Regions from separate parts of the Microbacterium sp. CCNWLW134 genome, predicted to be linked through region 1. Evidence: predicted binding sites of a transcription regulator. Region 1 holds the regulator's gene; each other region holds the start of a gene.

Region 1 (7,531 bases):
GCCGCTCGGACGCCGTCGGCTCGAGGACGACGACGAGGTCGCTGTCCGCACGCGCCGCGATCGCGGCCGTCGTGACCGGCTCGGACACGAGGGGAACCCAGGGCCGGTGGGCCTGCTTCGCCGCCTCCCGGGCGATCGTCTGCCACCGCTCCCGTCCCTTGGCCGCCTTGGCCGCGTCCCAGCGGGAGATGCTCCGCGCGGCTTGCCAGGGGATGATCTCGTCCACGCCGAGCTCGGTCGCTGCCTGAACGGCCAGTTCGTCGCGGTCGCCCTTGGCCAGGGCTTGGACCAGGACCACGCGAGGGGCAGGGGCGGCGATCTGCGATCTCGCCGACACCCGCACTGCCACCGACGACGGGGACACCGACTCGCAGGCGCCCTCGAGCCACACCCCGGCGCCGTCGCCGACGGTCACACTCTCACCGACGCGCACCCGCCGCACCGTGGCGGCGTGCTTCGCCTCGGCACCGGTCAGGGTCACGACGCCGCCGACGGGCGTCGTGGTCGCCTCGGAGGCCAGGAAGTGCAGGGGCACCGCTCAGCCGTTCCGGAAACGATCCCGGAGCTTGGCGAACAGGCCCTGGTGGAATTCGGAGAGGCGCGGCGGGGCGGGTTTGGTGCGCTTGGCGAGCTCTTCGATGAGGGCGCGCTCCCGGTGGTCGAGCCGTGTGGGGGTCACCACCTGCACGCCGACGCGAAGATCGCCGCGCTGCGAGCCGCGCAGCGGTGTGATGCCGCGCCCCTTGATGGTCAGCACGTCGCCGGACTGCACGCCGGCCCTCAGTTCGAGGTCGACCGGTCCGTCGAGCGAGTCGATCGTCGTGTGGGTGCCGAGGATCGCGTCGGGCATCGACACCTCGAGCGTCGCCAGCAGGTCATCGCCGTCGCGCGAGAACACCGGGTCGGGTGCGATGTTCACCTCGAGGTAGAGATCGCCGTTGGGTCCGCCGGCGGGGCCCACCTCGCCCGACCCGGGCAGTTGGAGACGCAGACCGCTCTCGACGCCCGCCGGTACGTCGATCGAGACCGTGCGGCGTGAGCGAACCCGCCCCTGCCCCTGGCAGGTGGCGCAGGGATACGGGATCGTCGTGCCGTACCCCTGGCACACCGAGCACGGCTGTGAGGTGACGACATTGCCGAGGAGGCTTCGGACCTGCCGCTGAACGTGGCCCGTGCCGTGGCAGATGTCGCACGTGACGGGTGAGGTGCCGGGTTGGCAGCACGATCCGGTGCACGTCTCGCACACCACGGCGGTGTCGACCTCGATGTCGCGGTGCACGCCGAACACGACGTCCTTGAGCTCGAGGTTGATCCGAACCAGCGCGTCTTGACCGCGTTCGCGCCGTGAGCGCGGCCGGGCACCGCGCGCCCCGCCGCCTCCTCCCCCGCCGAAGAAGGTCTCGAAGATGTCGCTGAACCCGCCGAACCCGCCGGCGGCTCCGCCGAAGGCGGTGTCGCCGCCGACGTCGTAGCGGGCGCGCTGGTCGGGGTCGCTCAGCACGTCGTAGGCGTGCGTGACGAGCTTGAACCGCTCCGCCGCGTCCTCACCGGGATTGACGTCGGGGTGCAGCTCTCGCGCCAGCCGTCGGTAGGCGCGCTTGATGTCGTCGGGGCTGGCGTCACGCGCCACACCGAGTACTTCGTAGTGGTCAGCCACTTTCACCTTCCTGCCGCGCCGGGCGCGGGGAGTCTGCGGAATGCTGTCGTCAGCGGGCGTTTTCGTCTTCGTCCAGGAGACGAGTGAGGTACCTCGCCACGGCCCGGACGGCCGCGAGGTTGGTCGGGTAGTCCATGCGGGTCGGTCCGAGCACGCCGACGCGAGCACGAGAGCCCGTCGCGTCGTAGTCGCTCGCGACGACGGACGCTTCGCTCAGGCCGAAGGGCTCGTTCTCGCGGCCGATGCTCGCCGCGAGGCCCTGATCGTCGGCGACCATCTCTCCCATGAGCCTCAGCAGTGTCACCTGCTCTTCGATGGCCTCCAGCAGCGGATAGATGCTGCCGCGGAAATCCGCTTCGCTGCGGGCGAGGTTGGCGCTGCCGGCGAGCACGAGTCGGTCCTGGCGGAAGCCGTCCAGTTCCTCCCCGATGACCCGGAGGATCGCCTGGAGCGCGGGGCCGTCGGGATCCCCGGGGGTCTCGCCCGCCTCGACGGCGGTCGCGACCCCGGCGACGCCCTCCCGCACCGGCACTCCGACGACGAGGTCGGAGACCCGGCCGCGGATCCGCTGCATCCGGTCCTCATCGATCTCCATTCCCGGGAACGCGAGTCGCTGCGAGACCCGGCCGGTGTCGGTGACGACGATGACCAGCACCTTCAGTGGGTCGAGGCGTACGAGCTCCACGTGGGAGACCGTCGCCCGCGCGAAAGACGGATACTGCACGATCGCGACGTGCCCGGTGAGGACCGTCAGAGCGCGCACCGTGCGGGCGAGCACTTCGTCGAGATCCGAGGGACCTTCCAAGAACGACGAGATGGCCGTCCGCTGGGCGGGGCTCAGAGGCCGGACCTGGGCGAGGTGATCGACGAAGACGCGGTAGCCCTTGTCGGTCGGGACCCGCCCCGACGACGTGTGCGGGGCGACGATGAGGTCTTCGTCTTCGAGCAGAGCCATGTCGTTGCGGATGGTGGCGGCGGACACGCCGAAGGCGTGACGCTCGACGATGGCCTTGCTGCCGACGGGTTCGCGCGTGTCGACGTAGTCCTGCACGATGGCGCGCAGCACCTGCAATCCGCGTTCGCTGACCATGACACCCCCTTCGTCGGCCTGCCGACACCCCTGGCACTCGTGGGATCCGAGTGCCAATTCTATCGGAACACCCTCGACGTCGGACGGCCGGATCACGGCATGTCAGGCCGTGAGCGTGCGAACGACGTGGTCGGCCAGGAGTCGGCCGCGCCGGGTCAGCCGCACCCGGTCGATGGTCTGAGGTTCGACCAGGCCGTCCGCCACGAGCCCCGGGAGGGCGGCATCTGCGCCCGGTGGGAGGGACGAGGTGGCCAGACCCTCGCGGGTGCGGACGCCGAGGAGAACCGCCTCGAGGAGCCGGGATGACGGTGACAGGACCTCGCGCCCCGCTGCGGGAGACAGGCCCTCGGCGAGCCGTTGGGCGTAGGCGGCCGGATGACGCACGTTCCAGAAGCGGGTTCCGGCGACATGGCCGTGCGCGCCGGGGCCGAACCCCCACCAGTCGCTGCCCCGCCAGTACGCGGCATTGTGGCGACAGCGATCGGCGGGGGTCCGAGCCCAGTTGGACACCTCGTACCACGACAGCCCCGCCCCGGTGAGCAGATCGTCTGCGAGCTCGTACATCTCCGCCTGCAGATCGTCGTCGGGGAGGGCGAGTTCCCCGCGTCGGATGCGGCGGGCCAGCGCCGTCCCCTCCTCGACGATGAGGGCGTAGGCGGAGAGGTGGTCGGGGTCGAGCGCGATCGCCGTCTCGAGCGAGACGCGCCAGTCGGCCAGTGATTCTCCCGGTGCGCCGTAGATCAGATCGATGCTGACACCGAGCCCGGCTTCGCGGGCGGCAGCCACGGCGGTGGCCACCGCGTCGGTGCGGTGCGAGCGATCCAGCGTCGCCAGCACAGGAGGAACAGAGGACTGCATGCCGATCGACAGCCTGGTCACCCCGGCCTCCGCGAGGCGGCGTGCGACCGCCTCGTCGACGGTGTCGGGGTTGGCCTCCACCGTCACTTCGGGCTCGATGGCCCCCGGAAACGCCGCACGCACGCCCTCGAGCATGCGCACGAGGTCGTCGGCGGGAAGAAGGGTGGGCGTGCCCCCGCCGAAGAACACCGTCTCGACCGGTCGCAGCCGCCCGGTCTCGGACAGCACGCGGCGGGCCAGCTCCACTTCGCGCAACAGAGTGTCGGCGTAGTCGTCCTGCTTGGCGCCGCGTAGCTCGGTGGCGGTGTAGGTGTTGAAATCGCAGTACCCGCAGCGCACCCGGCAGAAGGGGACGTGGAGATAGGCGCCGAAGGGCACCGCCGGGTCGATGACCGTGCCGGCCGGCAGCGAGCCGTCGGCCGGGGCGGGTTCACCGAGGGGAAGCGCGGCTCCCACGCTCAGGCGGGGGTGGCGTACAGCGGAGAGATGGCACGCAGGTAGCGGGTGAACAGTTCGCGGCGGCGGCGCCGCGTGAGGGCGGGGAAGAGCCGATAGAGCAGCGCCTGCGGTGCGTCGAAGGCGCGAACCGTGAACCAGACTTCGTCGTTGTCGTGCCAGTCGAGCATGAACGATTCCTCGCCGCTGACGACCGACCCCTGCACCGTGCCGAGGGCGAAGCCGATGCGGCGGGGTTCCTCGACCGCGAAGATCACCCGCAGTTCGCCGTCGGCGCGCATTCCCGCGACCCGACCCCCCAGGTGCACGGTCGCGCCGGCGGTGACGAAGGGGGTGCCGTCGGAGTCGTAGCGCTGCTCGACTTCGAGCTTGCTCGGAGCGATGGGAGCGCCGTTCTCATCGAAGCTCACGCCGGCGTACATCGGGCCGGCGGCGGGGCGGACGTCGGTCAGCTCCAACCCGGCTCCGCGCTGCGCACTCCACGAGAGCAGCGACTCGCCGGCGGCGCGGAAGCGCTCCTCGCCGCTGCCGATCCGCCACGATTCCTCCGCCGGGATGCTCCGCTCCGGCGGGAAGTGCATGAGATCGGCGGCCTGGGTGGCCCCGACGGCGGCATAGTCGACCGTGTCATCCCTGAAGGTTCCGCGGCGCATGGCTGACAGCCTACTTCTGCTTCCCCTCGACATCCCCCGAGAGCGCGGCGATGAAGGCCTCCTGCGGCACCTCGACGCGGCCCACCATCTTCATGCGCTTCTTGCCCTCCTTCTGCTTCTCGAGCAGTTTGCGCTTGCGGGTGATGTCACCGCCGTAGCACTTGGCCAGCACGTCCTTACGGATGGCGCGGATGTTTTCGCGCGCGATGATCCGGGCGCCGATCGCGGCCTGGATCGGCACCTCGAACTGCTGACGCGGGATGAGCTTGCGCAGTCGTTCGGTCATCATGGTGCCGTAGGCGTACGCCTTCTCCCGGTGCACGATCGAGCTGAAGGCATCCACCTTCTCGCCCTGGAGCAGGATGTCGACCTTCACGAGGTCTGCGGTCTGCGACCCGGCGGGCTCGTAGTCCAGGCTCGCGTAGCCCTGCGTGCGGCTCTTGAGGTGGTCGAAGAAGTCGAAGACGATCTCACCGAGGGGCATGTTGTAGCGAAGCTCCACCCGGTCTTCGCTGAGGTAGTCCATACCCAGCAGTGCTCCGCGGCGGGACTGGCAGAGTTCCATCACGGTTCCCACGTAGTCCTTCGGCAGCAGGATGCCGACCTTCACGATGGGCTCGGACACCTCCGCGACCCGGCCGTCGGGGTACTCGCTGGGGTTCGTCACCGAGATGGTCTCGCCGGTGTCGGTGTGCACCTCGTACGTGACGGAGGGGGCGGTGGTGATGAGGTCGAGCCCGAACTCGCGCGAGAGCCGCTCGGTGATGATTTCCAGGTGCAGCAGGCCCAGGAATCCGCAGCGGAAACCGAAGCCGAGCGCTACGGAGGTCTCGGGCTCGTACTGCAGCGAGGCGTCGGAGAGCTTCAGTTTGTCCAGGGCCTCGCGAAGCTCGGCGTAGTCGCTGCCGTCGATCGGGTAGATGCCGGAGAACACCATCGGCTTCGGGTCGGTGTAGCCGGGGAGGGCCTCGGTGGCAGGCTTGCGCTGATCGGTGATCGTGTCGCCGACCTTGGACTGCCGGACGTCCTTGACGCCGGTGATGAGATACCCCACCTCCCCGACACCGAGGCCGCGGGTCGGAATCGGCTCGGGGCTGGACACCCCGATCTCGAGCAGCTCGTGCGTGGCCCGGGTCGACATCATCTGGATGCGCTCGCGGGGCTGGAGCTTGCCGTCGATCATCCGGACGTAGGTGACCACGCCGCGGTAGGCGTCGTAGACGGAGTCGAAGATCATCGCGCGGGCCGGAGCGTCGGCGTTCCCCTGCGGTGCGGGGATCTGCTCGACGATGCGGTCGAGGAGCTCCTCGACGCCCGCGCCGGTCTTGCCGCTGACCCGCAGCACGTCATCGGGGTCGCCGCCGATGAGTCCCGCGAGCTCCGCGGCGTACTTCTCGGGGTCGGCGGCGGGAAGGTCGATCTTGTTGAGCACGGGGATGATGTGGAGGTCGTTCTCCAGTGCCAGGTAGAGGTTGGCGAGGGTCTGGGCCTCGATCCCCTGTGCGGCATCGACGAGCAGGATCGCGCCCTCGCACGCGGCCAGTGACCTGCTCACCTCGTAGGTGAAGTCGACGTGACCGGGGGTGTCGATCATGTTGAGGGCGTAGGTGCCGGCATCGGTGGCCCAAGGCATCCGCACCGCCTGGCTCTTGATCGTGATGCCGCGCTCGCGCTCGATGTCCATCCGATCCAGGTACTGCGCGCGCATGTCGCGATCGGAGACGACGCCGGTGATCTGCAGCATGCGGTCGGCCAGGGTGGATTTGCCGTGGTCGATGTGGGCGATGATGCAGAAGTTCCGGATGAGCTCGGGCGGAGTCGCACTGGGCTCGAGGGGCTGGAGGGCGCGCGGGGACATATTCCCTCGATTCTACGGGCGACCAGCCGGCCGCCTGCGCCGCCGGAGAAGAGGAGCGGATGCCGGTGGCAGCCGCCCTCGCACGAAGTGTCACGTGGAGTTTCCACAGGCGTCATCCACGCGATCGGGAATTCGGTAAGGATCGAACGGCGTGCCCCCGGACGATGGTCTCGTCGTGCTCGGGACGCTGTTCGTCTGTGCATACGAAACCAGGAGAGTGTCTGTGACCGTGACATCCGGTGCCCTATCCCCCACGCCACGCCGACCGAGACGAAGGGCCCGGACGCTCGGCGTCGGTCTCCTCTCGGGAGCCCTCGCCCTGAGTGGTGCGGGTCTCGCCCTGCCCGCGCAGGCCGCGGTGAGCGTGGACGCCACCGTCCTCATCAACGAGGTCTACGGCGGCGGCGGCAACAGCGGCGCGGCGTTCAACCGCGACTTCGTCGAGCTGGTCAACACCGGCGACACCGCCGTCGACCTCGGGTCGTGGAGCGTGCAGTACGCGTCCGCCGGGGGCGACAGCTGGCAGGTCACTCCGCTGACGGGGACGACGATCCAGCCGGGTGGGAAGGTGCTCGTCGGTCAGGCGACCGGAAGAGACACTGCCCTCCCCGGGTTCGACGCCGATGTCGAGGGGACCATCGCGATGTCGGGCGAGCGTGGCAAGGTCGCGCTCGTCGACTCCGCCGAGGCGCTGTCGGGCGGCACGAACATGGCGGCCGTGGATCAGGTCGTCGACTATGTCGGCTGGGGCGGCGCGACCGACTCCGCCGGGGGGCCGGCGCCTGCCACGACGAATGCCACGAGCATCTCGCGCGATGCCGAGAGCTCGCACACCGCGGTCAACGCTGCCGACTTCACCGCGGGCACCCCGACGCCCGAGGGCGCCGGGGGCGATGTCGACCCTGAGCCCACTCCCGACCCGGAGCCCACTCCCGACCCGGAGCCGGAACCGACCGGCC
Region 2 (7,531 bases), on a different contig from region 1:
GTTCCTCAGCGACCGGCGATTGACCACGATCGCCGCGCCGAGCATACCGAGGCCGGCGATGCCGGCCACCCCCTGGGCCCACCCCCAGCCCGACGCGAGGTAGGAGTCATCGAATCGGGCGAAGGTGCCCGACTCGAATCCCACCGCGATCGTCAGCGTCTCCGTCGGTGCGAGATCACGGGCGCCGGCGGTGACGACGGCGCCCTCCCCGCTGTCGGAGACCTCGATCGGACACGTGGTTTCCGCGCCGAACCTCCCGACGTAGCACGCGTGCGCTCCGGTGAGCGCGCCGGCCAGGTCGGCAGGCACCACGAGTGTGGCCGTGACCTCACCGAAGGGTTGGCGCCACCCGTTGCCATTGACGTCCCAGTAGAACTCGTCGCTGGTGTCGGCGAAGAAGTCGGTGACATTGCGCAGGGTGTAGGTGAACACGAATGTCTGCCGGCCGGAGAGGAAGTCGTCGGCGCGAGATGTGACGATCATCCAGTTCCCGTCGGTCTCGACCTCGCTCGGCCTCGGGTTGCCCTCTTCGTCGGTGACCGAGACCAGGTCGGGAAAGGTGGGCTGACCGTTGTAATCGGCGGGGATCTCCCGGCGCAGGCCGCGATTCTGATCCTCGGGGAAGACCGCGACGAACGTCTCGACGACGCGAAGGGTGCTGGTGTCGTCATCCTCACGGCCGAGGGTGTACTCGGCGTGCATGCTCTCGAACACGAAGTCGTCGAGGTCGCCGGAGGCGGAGGCGGGCTGTGCGGAGACCGCCAGGCCGACGAGGCCGACGACCCCCAGGAGGACCGTCAGCACCGTGGCGGTGATCCGACGCGTTCGCGGCATGCGCTCAGCCTAGATGGCGGCGTCGCCGCCACCGGATACCCTGGGGCCGTGAACGATCGTCGCCTCGCCGTCGAGGCATGGGAAAGCCTCTTTCGTGCGCAGCACGAGCTGTTCGCCGATCTGGGCCGCGACTTCAGCGATGCGCCGCTGCAGCAGGGCGAGTATGACGTGCTCCTGACGGTGACCCGGGCGCCCGATATGACCGCGCGACTGCGTGACATCACGCGCCTGATGCTCGTCAGCCAGCCCTCGGTGTCGCGTCTGGTCGACCGGATGGTCGCCCGGGGATACGTCACGAAGCGCCCCGACCCCGATGATGGGCGCGGGTCGCTCGTCCGGGCGACGGAGGCGGGCGCCCGCGCGTTCCGCGACGTGGCACGGGTTCATGCCGCCCACATCGCGGAGCGGATGTCGGTGCTGAACGAGTCCGAGCTCGCCCAACTGCGCGAACTCACCACCAAGCTCCGGACGCGCGACGCCCCCGCCGAGTGAGGACCCGACGGGGGCGTCGCGAGATGCTCCGTCGACGGACGCGGTTTACTGCTCGACCGGCTGCGGGTGATCTGCCGCACTCGACGCCGAAGCGCTCTCGTGCGCCTGCAGCACCTGCGCGCCGTTCTCGGTGGCGACCTCGATCTTGCGTGGCTTGGCCTTCTCGCTCACCGGGATGGTGACGCTGAGCACGCCGTTGCTGTAGCTGGCCGCGATGCGGTCGGTGTCGATGCCCTGGCCGAGGTTCAGCTGTCGCACGAAGCTCGCGGCCTCACGCTCGCGCGTGATCCACTTCACGCCGTCACCGGCACTGAGCGTGCGCTCGGCGCGGATGGTCAGCAGCTGGCCGTCCACGTCGATGTCGACCGAGCCGGGGTCGATGCCGGGCAGGTCGGCGGTGAGCACGTAGTGGTCTCCGTCGCGGTAGAGGTCCATCGGCATGCGGCGCGGGCCGCGACGGGCGTCGAAGAAGCTCGTCGCGAGACGGTCGAGGTCACGGAACGGGTCGTACGTTGCCATGTTCGGTCTCCTTCACTGGACGAAATCCGGAACTTGAGTCAGCTTGACTCAAGTACGTCCAGGTTAGCACTCGAGGGTGGAGAGTGCTAAGTACCGCGGCGTTCGCCGTGAGCGAACGGACGGGCGGAGATTCACTCGGCGGTCAGGACCGTCCACGAGCAGGGGGGCAGGGTCAGGGCGACGGCGCCGTCGGCGATCTCCACCGAGTCGTTGGCCTTCGGCGTCACCCGGTCGGGCTGCTCGAGTGTGTTCGCAGCGTGGATGTCGTCGTCGAAGATCGATGTCGCCGTCGCGGATGAGACGCCACCTGCGAGCGCCGTGGAGTCGATCTCGAGAGTGACCTCGTTCGTGAGGCTGCGGTTTACGGCGAAGACCGTGATGGCGCCACTGTCAGGATCGATCGTCGCGACGGCGTCGACGATCGGCACCTCGCCGAACTTCGCCGCCTCGTAGGTCGGGCTGTCGAGCTTCAGCTCGAGGGCGACACCCCGCGCGAGCTGGGAGGTCAGCGAGAAGGGGTAGAACGTCGTCTGACGCCACGCCGGACCGCCGGGCTCGGTCATGATCGGCGCGATGACGTTCACCAGCTGCGCGAGGCTCGCCGACGTCACCCGGTCGGCGTGCCGGATGAGCGAGATCATGAGGCTTCCGAAGACGACGGCGTCGAGCACGGTGTACCGATCTTCGAGCAGCCTGGGTGCGACCGGCCAGTCCGCGACATCCGTGATCTTGTCGACCTCGTTGTAGCGCGACTGGTACCAGACGTTCCACTCGTCGAAGGAGATGTTGATCGTCTTCTCGCTCCGCTTCATCGCCTTGACGTGGTCGGCGGTGGCCACGACCGCCTCGATGAAGCGATCCATATCGACGCCCGATGCCAGGAAGCTCGCCAGGTCGTCGCCCTCGGGCTCGTAGTACGCGTGGCAGGAGATGTAGTCGACGTTGTCGTACGTGTGCTCCAGGACGACGCGCTCCCACTCGCCGAACGTCGACATTCCCGCACCCGAGCTGCCGCAGACGACGAGCTCGAGATCGGGGTCGACCTGACGCATCGCTCGCGCGGTCGTGGCCGCGAGCTGCGCGTAGTTCTCCGCCGTGCTGTAGCCCAGCTGCCAGGGCCCGTCCATCTCGTTGCCGAGACACCACATGCGGATATCGTGGGGTTCGGCGTGCCCGTTGGCGACGCGCTCGTCCGAGAGCCGTGTGCCGGAGCGGATGTTGGCGTACTCCAGCACGTCGAGGGCCTCGAGCACCCCGCGGGTGCCGAGGTTCACGGCGTACATCAGCTCGCCGTCGACCTTCTTCATCCACGAGGCGAACTCATCGAGGCCGATCTCGTTCGTCTCGGTCGAATGCCACGCCAGGTCGAGCCGGCGGGGCCGCTCCTCGCGGGGTCCGACACCGTCCTCCCACCGGTACCCCGAGACGAAGTTTCCGCCGGGGTAGCGGATCGTTGACACGCCGAGCTCGCGCACGAGATCGATGACGTCGGCGCGGAAGCCTTCCTCATCAGCCGAGGGGTGACCCGGCTCGTAGATGCCGTCGTAGACGCACCGCCCGAGATGCTCGACGAAGGAGCCGAACAGACGTCGGTTGATGGGGCCGACGGCGAAGTGAGGGTCGATGGTGAGGTGTGCGCGGATCATGCTTCTCTTTCGGGAAGGGCAGGTTCAGCAGGACGTGCGGCGCGGGCCGAGCATCACGATCAGCGGAATGACGGACGCGAGCGCGCTGGGGATGGTCAACATTGATTACAACGTTGTATTTACAACGTTATAGACACCATGGCATTCGCGATGCGACGTGTCAAGATGTGGGAGGAGTTCGAAAGAACGGAAGGCGGGCACCGATGGAACCGACGTTGCACGACGTCGCACGGGTGGCCGGCGTGTCCATCAAGACGGTCTCGAACGTCATCAACGACTATCCGCACGTGCGCTCGGACACCCGGGAGCGTGTGAACCTCGCCATCAAGCAGCTCGACTACCGACCGAACCTCTCTGCGCGCGGCCTCCGGTCGGGACGCACCGGCGTGATCGGCTTGGCCGTTCCCTCGCTCCGCGAGAACTACTTCGCGGAACTCGCCGACGCGGTGATCCGCGCCGCGGAGAAGCGAGGCCTCGGCGTCATGGTCCAGCAGACCGGTGGCCAGCGCGATGCCGAGATGCGCGTGGTCTCCCGCAGTCGTCCGCGCTTCCTCGACGGTCTGCTGTTCAGCCCCGTCAGCCTCGGCCAGGAGGACGCCGAGCTTCTCGCCGTCAACGGTCCCCTCGTGCTCCTCGGAGAGCGGATCTTCGGGGGACCGACCGACCACGTCACCATGCACAACATGTCATCCGCCCAGGCCGCCACGGAGCACCTGATCGAGATCGGCAGGCGCCGCATCGCCCTGATCGGGGCCGACCCGCGGCACCGCGACGACGAAGCCAACTCGGCGAATCTCCGGCTTCGCGGCTATCGCCGGGCACTCGAGCGCGCCGGCCTCCCTTTCGACTCGACCCTCGTGCGACCGACGGTGATGTCGGACTGGAACCGCGCGGGGGGCGCCGCGGCCACCCACTTGCTCGTCCAAGACGGCATCGAGTTCGACGCGGTCTTCGCTCTCACCGACACGCTGGGGCTCGGCGTGCTGCGGGCGCTCGGCGAGGAGGGACTGCGCGTACCCGACGACGTCGCCGTCATCGGCTTCGACAACATCGACGAGAGCACGTACTCCCTCCCTTCGATGTCGACCATCGACATCGGGCGGGACGAGATCGCCGCGATCGCGGTGGATCGCCTGATCGAGCGGATCTCGGAGAAGGGCGAGCGCCGGCCGCCCGAGACCTACAAGCCCGACTTCCGGGTCGTGCGGCGCGAGTCCACGGGCTTCACCATCGCCGACTCCGACTGACGTCGCGCGGCGTCAGGCGCCGTATCGCTCGCTCGAGACGATCTGTTGCGCAGCGCGACGAAGGGCCAGCAACAGTGGTTCGGTCAAGACGGTGCCGAGCACCACATACCGCACCGCGCTCTCGATCGAATCGTCCGGGATACCGGCGATCTCCGCGTCGGCGATCCGCCGCGCCGAACGGACGTAGGCGTCGAGAACATCGGTCGGCACGCGGAAACCCGCCCGCTCGAGGGTCGCGAGCGCCGCGGCGAGCCCGCCGAGCAGGCGAGGCTCGCAGGTGCCGGGCTTTCCACCCAGTCGCTCGTACAGATCCTCAGCACCGGCGGTGTCGATGTCGTCGGGCACGCTGGGGGTCACGGCCGCATGTGCGATGCCGAGCAGATCGTAGGGTCCCGCCGGCGGGTCATCGAGCGCCGCGACGACGTGGCGGATCTCGGCCACACTCACCCCTGCGGCCACGAGCGCCCTCACGACGCGGAGCCGTTCGACGTGCCGAGTGCCGTAGTCGGCCTGGGTTGCCGCCGTGCGGACCCCTTCGGGCAGCAGGCCTTCCCGCAGGTAGTACTTGATGGTCGGCACGGCGACATCCGTTGTGGCCGCGAGCTCCGAGATGCGCATATCCCTCCTTGCATTAGATAGTATAACTATCCCTACTGGATAGCGTCACTATCGAAAGGACTCCATGATGAGCAAGATCGTCGCAGGCCGCATGACGCACCGCCACGAGGGAGAACTCGTGGTCTTCCACATCGGGATGCAGATCAACCGATGGTGGCGATTCGACCAGTGGGTGCCGGTGTTCACGGCCATGCCGAGAATGCTGCGGGAGCAGATGACCGACGCGGACTCCGGGCTCCTGGGAGCGCAGCTGCTCCTCGGGGCGGGTGGGCCCTATGTCGTCCAGTACTGGTCGTCGGTCGAGAAGCTCTACGCCTACGCGTCGTCGATGGATCTTCAGCATCGGCCGGCCTGGACGGCCTTCAACCAGCGCGCCCGGAAGGCGCCGGGGGCCGTCGGCATCTGGCACGAGACGTTCCTCGTCGAACGCGCCGAGAGCATGTACGTCTCGACGAAGCCGATGGGCCTTGCCGCCGCCACCGAACATGTGCCGGTCGTGGGCCGCCATGACGGGGCGCGCGCTCGCTTCGCAGACGGGAAGACGACGTCGACCGCGGCTCAGCACTGACCGCCCGGTCGGAGCGCGAAGAGGGCCGGGGACAGCAGAAGAGGCCCCCGATGGGGACCTCTTCTTCACTGTCTCAACACAGTGCGCGCCCGAAGGGACTCGAACCCCTAACCTTCTGATCCGTAGTCAGATGCTCTATCCATTGAGCTACGGGCGCCCGCGCTCACAACCGTTTCCGGCGCGCGAGCACCACATGAGAATACCCCACCGGGCGCGGCGCCGCGAATCGAGCCGCGGCCGGGTCACGACGGGTCGCCCTCCCGCTGCCGAGCCCGCCGATGCGCCGACAGGCGCGGGAGGTCGACGAGGCGCAGGGCCTGCATCCGCGCTCCCCGCATGGTCTCGTAATCGGGGTCGAGGTCGGGACGCATCGCCTCGACCCGCAGCCGACGCTGCAGGTTCGATTCGACGTCGCCCCACGCGGCATCCCGGGCGTTCTCGACGAGATCGCGCACCGCCTCGGGGTCGTCGGCCATCTCACGAAGCCGCTTCGCGACCCCTTCGTACTGCCGGCGTCGACGGCGGAGGTTGCGGGTGTCGCGGTCGCGGTAGTCGTGCGTGCCGTCGGGGTCGGAGAACTTCCCCCACGCCTTCTTGCGCTGACGTCGGGCGAGATCGGCGGCGGCGTCCTGCTCGTCGGCGAGGGCGAGCAGCGTCGTCCTGGCGAACCGCTCGAACGGCTCGTACTGGAACGTCTCGTCGTTGGCGATCGTCTCGACGAGGATGCGATTGCGCACGGTGAGGCGGGCGGCAGCGGCGGCGATCGAGACCCCCTCGCCGATGGCTTCGGCGGTCTTACCCATCGTCACCCCCTCGCTCCCAGGCTACCGGTCGGGGCCGATCGGCCGGGAGGAGGGGCCCGTCGACGCCCGGTCAGGCGATGGCGGAGATCCGCCAGGAGGCTGCGGATGACGCGCCCGGCCCCAGTTCGATGAGACCGGCGTCGAAGTCGTAGCGGCCGGCGTTGAACGCATCGGGCGCGCAGGTCATCGGCTCGACGGCGAGGCCCAGGCGCGAGACGGCCTTGTCGGGCTTGTCGGCGGTGTGGATCTGGGCCCACGGGCAGGCCGTGTCCCAGGTCATCGCGACCCCGGTGCCGTCGGGCGCGGTCACCCGCACGGAGGCGAAGCCGTCGTCATCCCGGGCGAACCCGGTGTAGGCGTGGTCGATCTCGACCTGACCGATCCGCCGAGCACGGCGGAAGTCGAAGCGCTCGGCGCCGGCAGTCTCGACCGGCTCGAGCGAGACGGGGATCAGCCGGTCATCGGTGACGGTGAGAACGTCGTCGGCAGGGAGCTCGAGCGACCACTCGTCGACAAGTCCGGGGCCGGCGACGAGATAGGGGTGGGGCCCCGTCCCCCACGGTGCGGGCTCGTCGCTGCGGTTGTGCACCCGCACCGTCTGGGTGAGGCCGTCGGCCGCGAGCTGGAAGGTCGTCTCGAGCCCGAGCTCCCAGGGGTAACCGGTCTGCGCGACGATGGTCGCCGCGAGCGTGACGTGGCTCGGGCCCTTGTCGATCGCTTCGAAGTCGAGCCACGACGCCAGGCCGTGCAGCGCATGCCCGCGCGTCGGCTCGGTCAGCGCGACGCGACGTTCGACGCCACGGA
Region 3 (7,531 bases), 600 kb from region 1:
GATGGCTGCATACGGGCGACATCGCCACCATGGACGCCGAGGGGTACTTCACCATCGTCGATCGCAAGAAGGACATGGTGATCGTGAGCGGCTTCAACGTCTACCCCAACGAGATCGAGGAGCGCATCGCCGCGATGCCGGGCATCGTCGAGGTGGGCGTGATCGGGATCGACGATGACAGGACCGGCGAGGCGGTTCGGGCCTACGTCGTCGCAGGAACGTCGGCGCCCACCGAGGCCGAGGTGATCGCCCACTGCCGCGAGACCCTCGCGGCGTACAAGGTTCCCAAGTCGGTGGTGTTCGTCGAGGAGCTCCCCAAGAGCCCCATCGGCAAGATCCTCCGCCGGGAGCTCCGCGACGGCGCGCAGCCTGCGCCGACGACGAGCGGTGAAGCCCGATGATCGAGGTGTTCCTGGCCACGGGTCAGGCCGTGGTCGACGAGCAGGACGTCGTCACCCCGTTCGAGCAGGTGCTGCTGGTCGGACTGGTGTTCGTCATCATGTTCGGCCTGGGCGCGGGGCTCACGCCGCGCGACTTCAAGCTGGCGCTCCGACGGCCCTACGGGCTCATCATCGGTCTCGTCACCCAGTTCGGCATCATGCCGCTCCTGTCGTACGTCCTCGTCGTGCTGGTGCTGTTCCAGCTCCCCCGGGAGTACGCCATCCCGGTGGCGATCGGTGCGCTGCTGATGGGGTGCGTGCCGGCGGGGACGACCTCGAACATCTTCACCTACTTCTCGAAGGGCAATCTGGCCCTGAGCGTGATCATGACCACCAACTCCACGCTGTGGGCCCTGGTGCTGACACCTCTGATGCTCGCCCTCTACGGGTCGTTCATCTTCACCGAATCGACCGACCTGCAGATCCCGATCGTGAACATCGTCGTCACCCTGGCCACCCTCCTCATCCCGGTGGTCGCGGGGATGCTCGTGCGGAGATTCAGTGCGAACGTCGGAGCGGTGATGGAACTGCTCGGCGGCTTCTTCGGCCTGTTCTTCATCGTGTTCCTCATGGCGACGTGGGTGCCGCGCAACTGGGGACTGCTGACCTCCACGCCGTGGCAGACCTATCTCGTCGCGATCGGACTCGGTCTGTTCGGCATCGCCATCGCGTACGGGATCGCCCGCGCCATCCGCCTGCACCCGATGAATGCGCGCACGATCGGTCTGGAGACGGGGATCCAGAACGGACCACTCGCGATCGCGATCGTGCTGCTGAGCTTCTCGGGGAACCCCGACATCGGGCTGATCCTGATCGTCCCGGCGCTGTACTCGCTGTTCATCGTCATCGTGTCGACGTTCGTGACGCTGTGGTTCCGGCGCGCGAACCTTGCGGAGGAGCAGAAGATCCCGAGCCTCCTCTGACAGGAATCCGTCAGCGCCGACCGGGCCGCTCGCGATCGGGGCGCATCAGCAGGTCCCCCAGGTTCTGCGCGATCCACCCGTTCCACATTCCCACGCCGCGCCAGGCGTCGCTGACGATGTCGAACACCTCGGGGCCCCACATCCAGTCCGCGAGCGGCTCGGTGCGCCCGACCGCCAGGTGCTTGAGACGCAGCAGCTCGATCCGGGGGTGGTCGATGGAGTACCCCCTCGGCGCGGTGCGCAACGCGTCCTCGCTCATCGGCACGAGGTCGTCCTCGGCAAGCGCCGAGAGGAGACCCTCCACCTCGGGGCCACGACGGTCGTCGTCGACGAGCTCACGGAATCGCGCGAGCGCGGCCGGCGGAACGTCGTACGAACCGCCGCCGATGAGAAGTCCGGTGGCCGAGAGCTGCAGGTAGTACGCGACCGGCGTGAGCGAGACCATCCCGATGTGCAGCTTGTAGGGCGACTTGTCGGCGCTGAACCGCACATCGCGGTTCGGCCGGAAGATCTTCAGCTGACCGAACTCCGGCTCGAGCTCGGCGGCGAGCGCCTCGAACGGACCACGCACGACCGCGTCGTAGCGGGCCTTGTTCGCGAGCCACCATTCGCGGGTGTTGTCGGCGGCGAGGTCGTCGTAGAAGCGCGGGGCGTCGGAGTCCAGTCCGTCGAAGGCCATGCGGCAGATGGTAGCCGTCGGGATCCGGGATGAGGACCGGAATGCTCCGGTCACACGCAGAAGCGCCCCTCCCGGAGGAGGGGCGCCTCTGTGTGTGGGACTGCTATCAGAAGTCCATGCCACCCGTGGGGTCGGCGGGCGCCGCGGCAGCCTTCTCGGGCTTGTCGGCGACCACGACCTCGGTGGTGAGGAACAGGCCGGCGATCGACGCGGCGTTCTGCAGCGCCGAGCGGGTGACCTTGGCCGGGTCGATGATGCCCTGCGCGAACAGGTCACCGTACTCGCCGGTCGCGGCGTTCAGGCCGTGACCGACCGGCAGCTCGGCGACCTTGTTGGCCACGACACCGGGCTCGAGACCGGCGTTCAGGGCGATCTGCTTCAGCGGAGCCTCGATGGCGACCTTGACGATGTTCGCACCGGTGGCCTCGTCACCCACGAGCTCGAGAGCCTCGAAGGCGATCTTGCCGGCCTGGATCAGCGCGACACCACCACCGGGGACGATGCCCTCCTCGACGGCAGCCTTCGCGTTGCGGACGGCGTCCTCGATGCGGTGCTTGCGCTCCTTCAGCTCGACCTCGGTGGCCGCACCCGCCTTGATGACGGCCACGCCGCCGGCGAGCTTGGCGAGGCGCTCCTGGAGCTTCTCGCGGTCGTAGTCGCTGTCGGTGTTGTCGATCTCGCGACGGATCTGGGTCACGCGACCCTCGATCTGCGCAGCGTCGCCGGCACCTTCGACGATGGTGGTCTCGTCCTTGGTGATGATGACCTTGCGCGCACGGCCGAGCAGGTCGAGGGTGGCGTTCTCGAGCTTGAGACCGACCTCCTCGGTGATGACCTGGCCGCCGGTGAGGATCGCGATGTCCTGCAGCTGCGCCTTGCGACGGTCGCCGAAGCCGGGAGCCTTGACGGCAGCCGACTTGAAGATGCCGCGGATCTTGTTCAGCACCAGGGTCGCCAGCGCCTCACCCTCGACGTCCTCGGCGATGATGACGAGCTCCTTGCCGTCCTGGATCACCTTGTCGACGACGGGCAGAAGGTCCTTGATGTTGGAGATCTTCTGGTTGGCGATCAGGATGTAGGGGTCTTCGAAGACCGCTTCCTGACGCTCGGGGTCGGTGACGAAGTAGGGGTTGATGAAGCCCTTGTCGAAACGCATACCCTCGGTGAGCTCGAGCTCGGTGCCGAACGTCTGCGACTCCTCGACGGTGACCACGCCCTCCTTGCCGACCTTGTCGATCGCCTCGGCGATCAGGTCGCCGATGGTGGGGTCAGCGGCGGAGATCGACGCGGTCGCGGCGATCTGCTCCTTGGACTCGACCTCCTTGGCGTCGGCCAGCAGCTGGTCGGTCACGGCCTTGACGGCCTTCTCGATACCGCGCTTGAGCGAGATCGGGTCGGCACCGGCGGCGACGTTGCGCAGACCCTCGCGAACGAGCGCCTGGGCGAGCACGGTCGCGGTGGTCGTACCGTCACCGGCGACGTCGTCGGTCTTCTTCGCGACCTCCTTGACCAGCTCGGCGCCGATCTTCTCGTAGGGGTCGTCCAGCTCGATCTCCTTGGCGATCGAGACACCGTCGTTGGTGATCGTGGGGGCGCCCCACTTCTTCTCCAGCACGACGTTGCGACCGCGGGGACCCAGGGTCACCTTGACGGCGTCGGCCAGGGTGTTCAGGCCGCGCTCGAGGCCGCGACGGGCCTCCTCATCGAAAGCGATGATCTTTGCCATGTGTGTGTCGTCCCTCCCGGACGTAGGCTTTCGGACTTAGCACTCAACAATCACGAGTGCTAATCCATTCTGGCACTCGGCATGGGTGAGTGCAAGCCACGGCACACGCGGCGTGTGGCGGTCGGCGCGCGACGCCGACCCGCGTCATCCGCTTCTCAGACGACGCGGACCGATTCGGCCTGCGGGCCCTTCTGTCCCGACCCGACGGTGAACTCGACGGTCTGACCCTCCTCGAGAACCCGGAACCCGGTCATGTCGATGTTCGAGTAGTGGACGAAGACATCCTGACCGTCACCGGCGGTGATGAAACCGTAACCCTTCTCGGCGTTGAACCACTTGACGGTGCCCTGTGTCATGGCGAACTCTCCTGTACTGCGGCGGGACAGGGCCCATGCTAGGGACCGCCGACAGGCGGGAACCGGCTCTCACGCGATTGTTGACATGCCCGCTGTCAAACATTTACGCGGGCGAAACACATCTCTCGGTTCAGGGAGCGGGTGTCTCTTCGGCGGGCGCGTCGGTCGTGCGGTCCAGCCCGATGACGACGGTCAGCTGCAGAGCCTGGCTCTCGTCCTCCGGGGTGTTCGGGTCGTCGGCGAGCTGGTAGACATCGGTCTGCTCGATGCGTGCGCCGCCGAGCACGAGGTCGGCGAGACCCGCGGCGGCCGCCTGGTCTCCGGGGAAGGCGTAGTAGACCGTGGTCTCGGCGAAGTCGGTCGTCCCGGCGCCGCTGGCCGAGACGGCGTCGGCGGACCATCCGGCCGCGACGATCTCATCCTTCACCTGGGTCGCCAGCCCCTGCTCCGGCGTGGCGTTGAGCACCTGCACCGAGTACGACGTGTCGATCACCGGCTCGACCGTGGGTTGCGGTGACGCCGTCGGCTCGGCGTCGGGGGCGAGCTGGATGCGCCCCGACGTCAGCAGAGTTCCGAAGATGCCGACGACGATGAGCACGATGGTGGCCAGGCTCGCCCAGAGCAGCACCACTCCCGGACGCATCCGGGGATTCTCCGCACGGTGGGCGCCGACACGTCCTCCGTCCGCGGGGAGGTCATCGAAGCGATCCCGCGGATAGGTCCTTTTCGGCACCAGAAGATGCTACCGAAGCGGGCAGAGGCAACCTAAGCGTCAGCTGGACGGACGATCCCCCTGCCGCGTCGCCGCCCTCAGCGCCCGGTGGCGGCGGTGCGGATGAACCGCGCGCGCAGGCGCGCGTCGCGGATGCGGCGCAGACGCTTGACCAGCATGGGGTCGTACTCCTGCGCTTCGGTGGTGTCGATGAGCCGTGTGAGCAGCTGGTAGTACCGCCCTGGAGACATACCGAGCCGAAGGCGGATGGCCTCTTCCTTGGCGCTGCCGTGTCGAGTCCACAGCGCCTCGAAGTCGAGGATCAGCCGATCTCGTTCACTCAAGGGCCTGTCACTCAGGGGCACCCGCCCACGCTAACCCCGGGCCCCCTGCTCCCCCGCGCGCCACTCCACGAATCCGCCGAGCGGATCGACCTCGGCGCAGGGATTCCCGTCGATCGCGAGGACGAACCCCGACCATCGCCGGGGATCGAGAGGGGGATGCCACTGGTCGGCCATGTCCGCGGGGGTGAGGGTGATCCACCGCGCCCCCACCGTGGCGCCGAGCGCGTCGATCTCTGCGCGCAGACGCTGCCGACCCGCGCGCGGGATGTGCGGGAGGACTCCGGGGGTGGTGATCACGAGAGTGGCCTCCGCGGGAGCGGAGGCGGCGGCCTGCGCCACCACGCCCGGTTCCGAGGCGTCACCCCGCCACATCCGCGGCGGATCCGCCGCCGCGATGTCGAGCGCGGCCACGACGCGCTCTTGTCGTCCCGTCTCGCCCGGCCAGACCAGGGAGGCGAGGAATGCACGATCCGCCGCGTCCGCGGCATCCAGGGGTGCGAGATCGACTCCTGCACGCCAGACCACCTCGGGCAGCGTCAGCGTCTCGGCGAGGCGTTCAGCGCCAGGTCCCCGGAGCGCACTGTCGAGGATGACCGCGGAGGTCCCGTCGACGGGGTCGAGGGCGGGCCCGTCGGCATAGCGGTAGGAATAACGGTCGGGATACAGGCACAGGCCGGCACTCGCGCCGATCTCGAGCAGGGCGATCGGTCCCGTGATGGCGGAGAGCGCAGGAAGGAGCGCGGCGCAGCGAAGAGGCTCGTTGGTCTGCAGCGAGCGGGCCGCGCACTCCTCGACCACGGCCCGCGCGTGGCGCTTCGTCCACGCCGCCCACGCGGGGTAGTCGTCCTCCGGTGCACCGAGGAGACGGGTGACGGCGAACACGAGAGGCGGCTGACGGTGCGTCGCGGGGATCCTCGCGAGGATTCGCTGCACCGCCCGGTCGCCCGACACCCCGGCGGCCCAGGCTTCGTACATCATCGAGCGCCCCGGCGCTTCGATCTCGGCGAACCTGCGATACCGCTCGGCGACGTCAACGACAGCATCGGAGTCGGGCATCGTCCCATCGTGCCGCGGTCGAGCGTCGTCGGCATCACCGATGTGTCGCCGCGTGTACGCGCATGGCGGACCAGGCGCCCCGGGTCGCGGGTCTGCGGTTGAATGGATGCAGGAGGTTCCATGTCTTACACGGTGGACAAGTCCGACGAGCAGTGGCGAGCCGAGCTCACCCCCGAGCAGTACGCGGTTCTGCGCGAGTCGGCGACCGAGCGCCCCTGGACCGGAGAGTTGCTCGACGAGGAACGCGCGGGTCTCTACGCCTGCGCCGCCTGCGGCGCTGAGCTGTTCAAGAGCGGGACGAAGTTCGACTCCCACTGCGGGTGGCCGAGCTTCTACGAGTCGATCCGACCCGAAGCCGTCGAGCTCATCGAGGACAACAGTCACGGGATGGTGCGCACCGAGGTGCGCTGCGCGGCCTGCGGGTCGCATCTCGGCCACGTCTTCCCCGACGGCTTCGGCACTCCGACCGGTGATCGGTACTGCATGAACTCGCTCGCTCTGGACTTCACGCCCGAACCGTCCGCGTGAGTGCGATGAGTGAGGCGGTGTACGACGCCGTCGCCGGTCGACGCTCGTGGTCTCGTGTGACGGCCGACGCGCCGACGCACGAGGAGCTGGTCCGGCTCGTCGCCGCGGCCGGGAGGGTGGCCGACCATTCATCCCTGCGCCCCTGGAGACTGATCGAATTGCGCGGCGCCGACCGCGATCGACTCGGCCGGGCGATCAATAAGGCCGAGGGGCACAAGGGCGCGTCCACGAAGCCCCAGCGTGCGCCCCTTCTCCTCGCCGTCGTCGCGAGCTATCGCAAGAGCGGCAAGGTGCCGCGGTGGGAGCAGGAGGCCGTCGCCTCCGGCGTCGCGCACGTGCTGAGCCTGCTGCTCGACGATGCGGGCTGGGGTGTGATCTGGCGCACCGGCCACTACACGCGCAGCAAAGCGGTGGCCAAGGCTCACGGGCTGAAGAAGAACGAGGAGCTGCTCGGGTGGCTCTACGTCGGCGGCAAGCCGAGTGACGCTCGTCCGGGTCGGCGCGCGCCGATCGAGGCCGACCGTTTCCTCTCGCGCATGCCGGCCGACAAGCGCGACCCGCGCTGAGGCGAGCCGGCGGGCACGCTAACGCCGGCGCATCCGACGCCACGGCAGGCTCACGACGATCACCGACAGCAGGGCGAGCGTGATCATGGCGACCGCCTGCAGCGGGTCGGGGTTGCCGACCGCCGGCCAGAACGCGTCGATGAGGACGGATGTCGCGAGCTGTCCGACGACGGCGCCGAGGCCCAGCAGCAGCACGCCGGT

What was found. The regulator HrcA, encoded in region 1, represses chaperone genes, less so after heat shock. The targets are predictions, from matches to a motif close to TTNGCACTCGNNNNNNNCGAGTGCNAA.
Region 2: V6S02_RS14715 (Hsp20/alpha crystallin family protein) is a predicted target of HrcA. The motif match lies at 1,909-1,935, and genes of this name have one in related genera.
Region 3: groL (chaperonin GroEL) is a predicted target of HrcA. The motif match lies at 3,805-3,831, and genes of this name have one in related genera.

What each region holds. Positions count from the first base shown of each region.
Region 1 covers NZ_JBAOJU010000001.1:1,443,784-1,451,314, forward strand. Annotated here, with positions in the region: gene V6S02_RS06855 (16S rRNA (uracil(1498)-N(3))-methyltransferase) at 1-535, opposite strand, end outside; gene dnaJ (molecular chaperone DnaJ) at 539-1,657, opposite strand; gene hrcA (heat-inducible transcriptional repressor HrcA) at 1,707-2,747, opposite strand; gene hemW (radical SAM family heme chaperone HemW) at 2,850-4,061, opposite strand; gene V6S02_RS06875 (DUF1990 family protein) at 4,064-4,714, opposite strand; gene lepA (translation elongation factor 4) at 4,725-6,572, opposite strand; gene V6S02_RS06885 (ExeM/NucH family extracellular endonuclease) at 6,796-7,531, shown strand, end outside.
Region 2 covers NZ_JBAOJU010000002.1:865,898-873,428, reverse strand. Annotated here, with positions in the region: gene V6S02_RS14725 (DUF2207 domain-containing protein) at 1-834, opposite strand, end outside; gene V6S02_RS14720 (MarR family winged helix-turn-helix transcriptional regulator) at 883-1,326, shown strand; gene V6S02_RS14715 (Hsp20/alpha crystallin family protein) at 1,372-1,845, opposite strand; gene arfA (arabinosylfuranosidase ArfA) at 1,977-3,491, opposite strand; gene V6S02_RS14705 (LacI family DNA-binding transcriptional regulator) at 3,695-4,738, shown strand; gene V6S02_RS14700 (MerR family transcriptional regulator) at 4,751-5,356, opposite strand; gene V6S02_RS14695 (DUF4188 domain-containing protein) at 5,424-5,924, shown strand; tRNA gene V6S02_RS14690 (tRNA-Arg) at 6,009-6,081, opposite strand; gene V6S02_RS14685 (asparagine synthase) at 6,167-6,727, opposite strand; gene V6S02_RS14680 (aldose 1-epimerase family protein) at 6,798-7,531, opposite strand, start outside.
Region 3 covers NZ_JBAOJU010000001.1:2,040,066-2,047,596, forward strand. Annotated here, with positions in the region: gene V6S02_RS09700 (AMP-binding protein) at 1-401, shown strand, start outside; gene V6S02_RS09705 (bile acid:sodium symporter family protein) at 398-1,363, shown strand; gene V6S02_RS09710 (DUF2461 domain-containing protein) at 1,374-2,042, opposite strand; gene groL (chaperonin GroEL) at 2,149-3,768, opposite strand; gene V6S02_RS09720 (cold-shock protein) at 3,924-4,124, opposite strand; gene V6S02_RS09725 (LytR C-terminal domain-containing protein) at 4,255-4,857, opposite strand; gene V6S02_RS09730 (DUF3263 domain-containing protein) at 4,935-5,180, opposite strand; gene V6S02_RS09735 (DUF2332 domain-containing protein) at 5,211-6,236, opposite strand; gene msrB (peptide-methionine (R)-S-oxide reductase MsrB) at 6,357-6,764, shown strand; gene V6S02_RS09745 (nitroreductase family protein) at 6,770-7,330, shown strand; gene V6S02_RS09750 (DMT family transporter) at 7,349-7,531, opposite strand, start outside.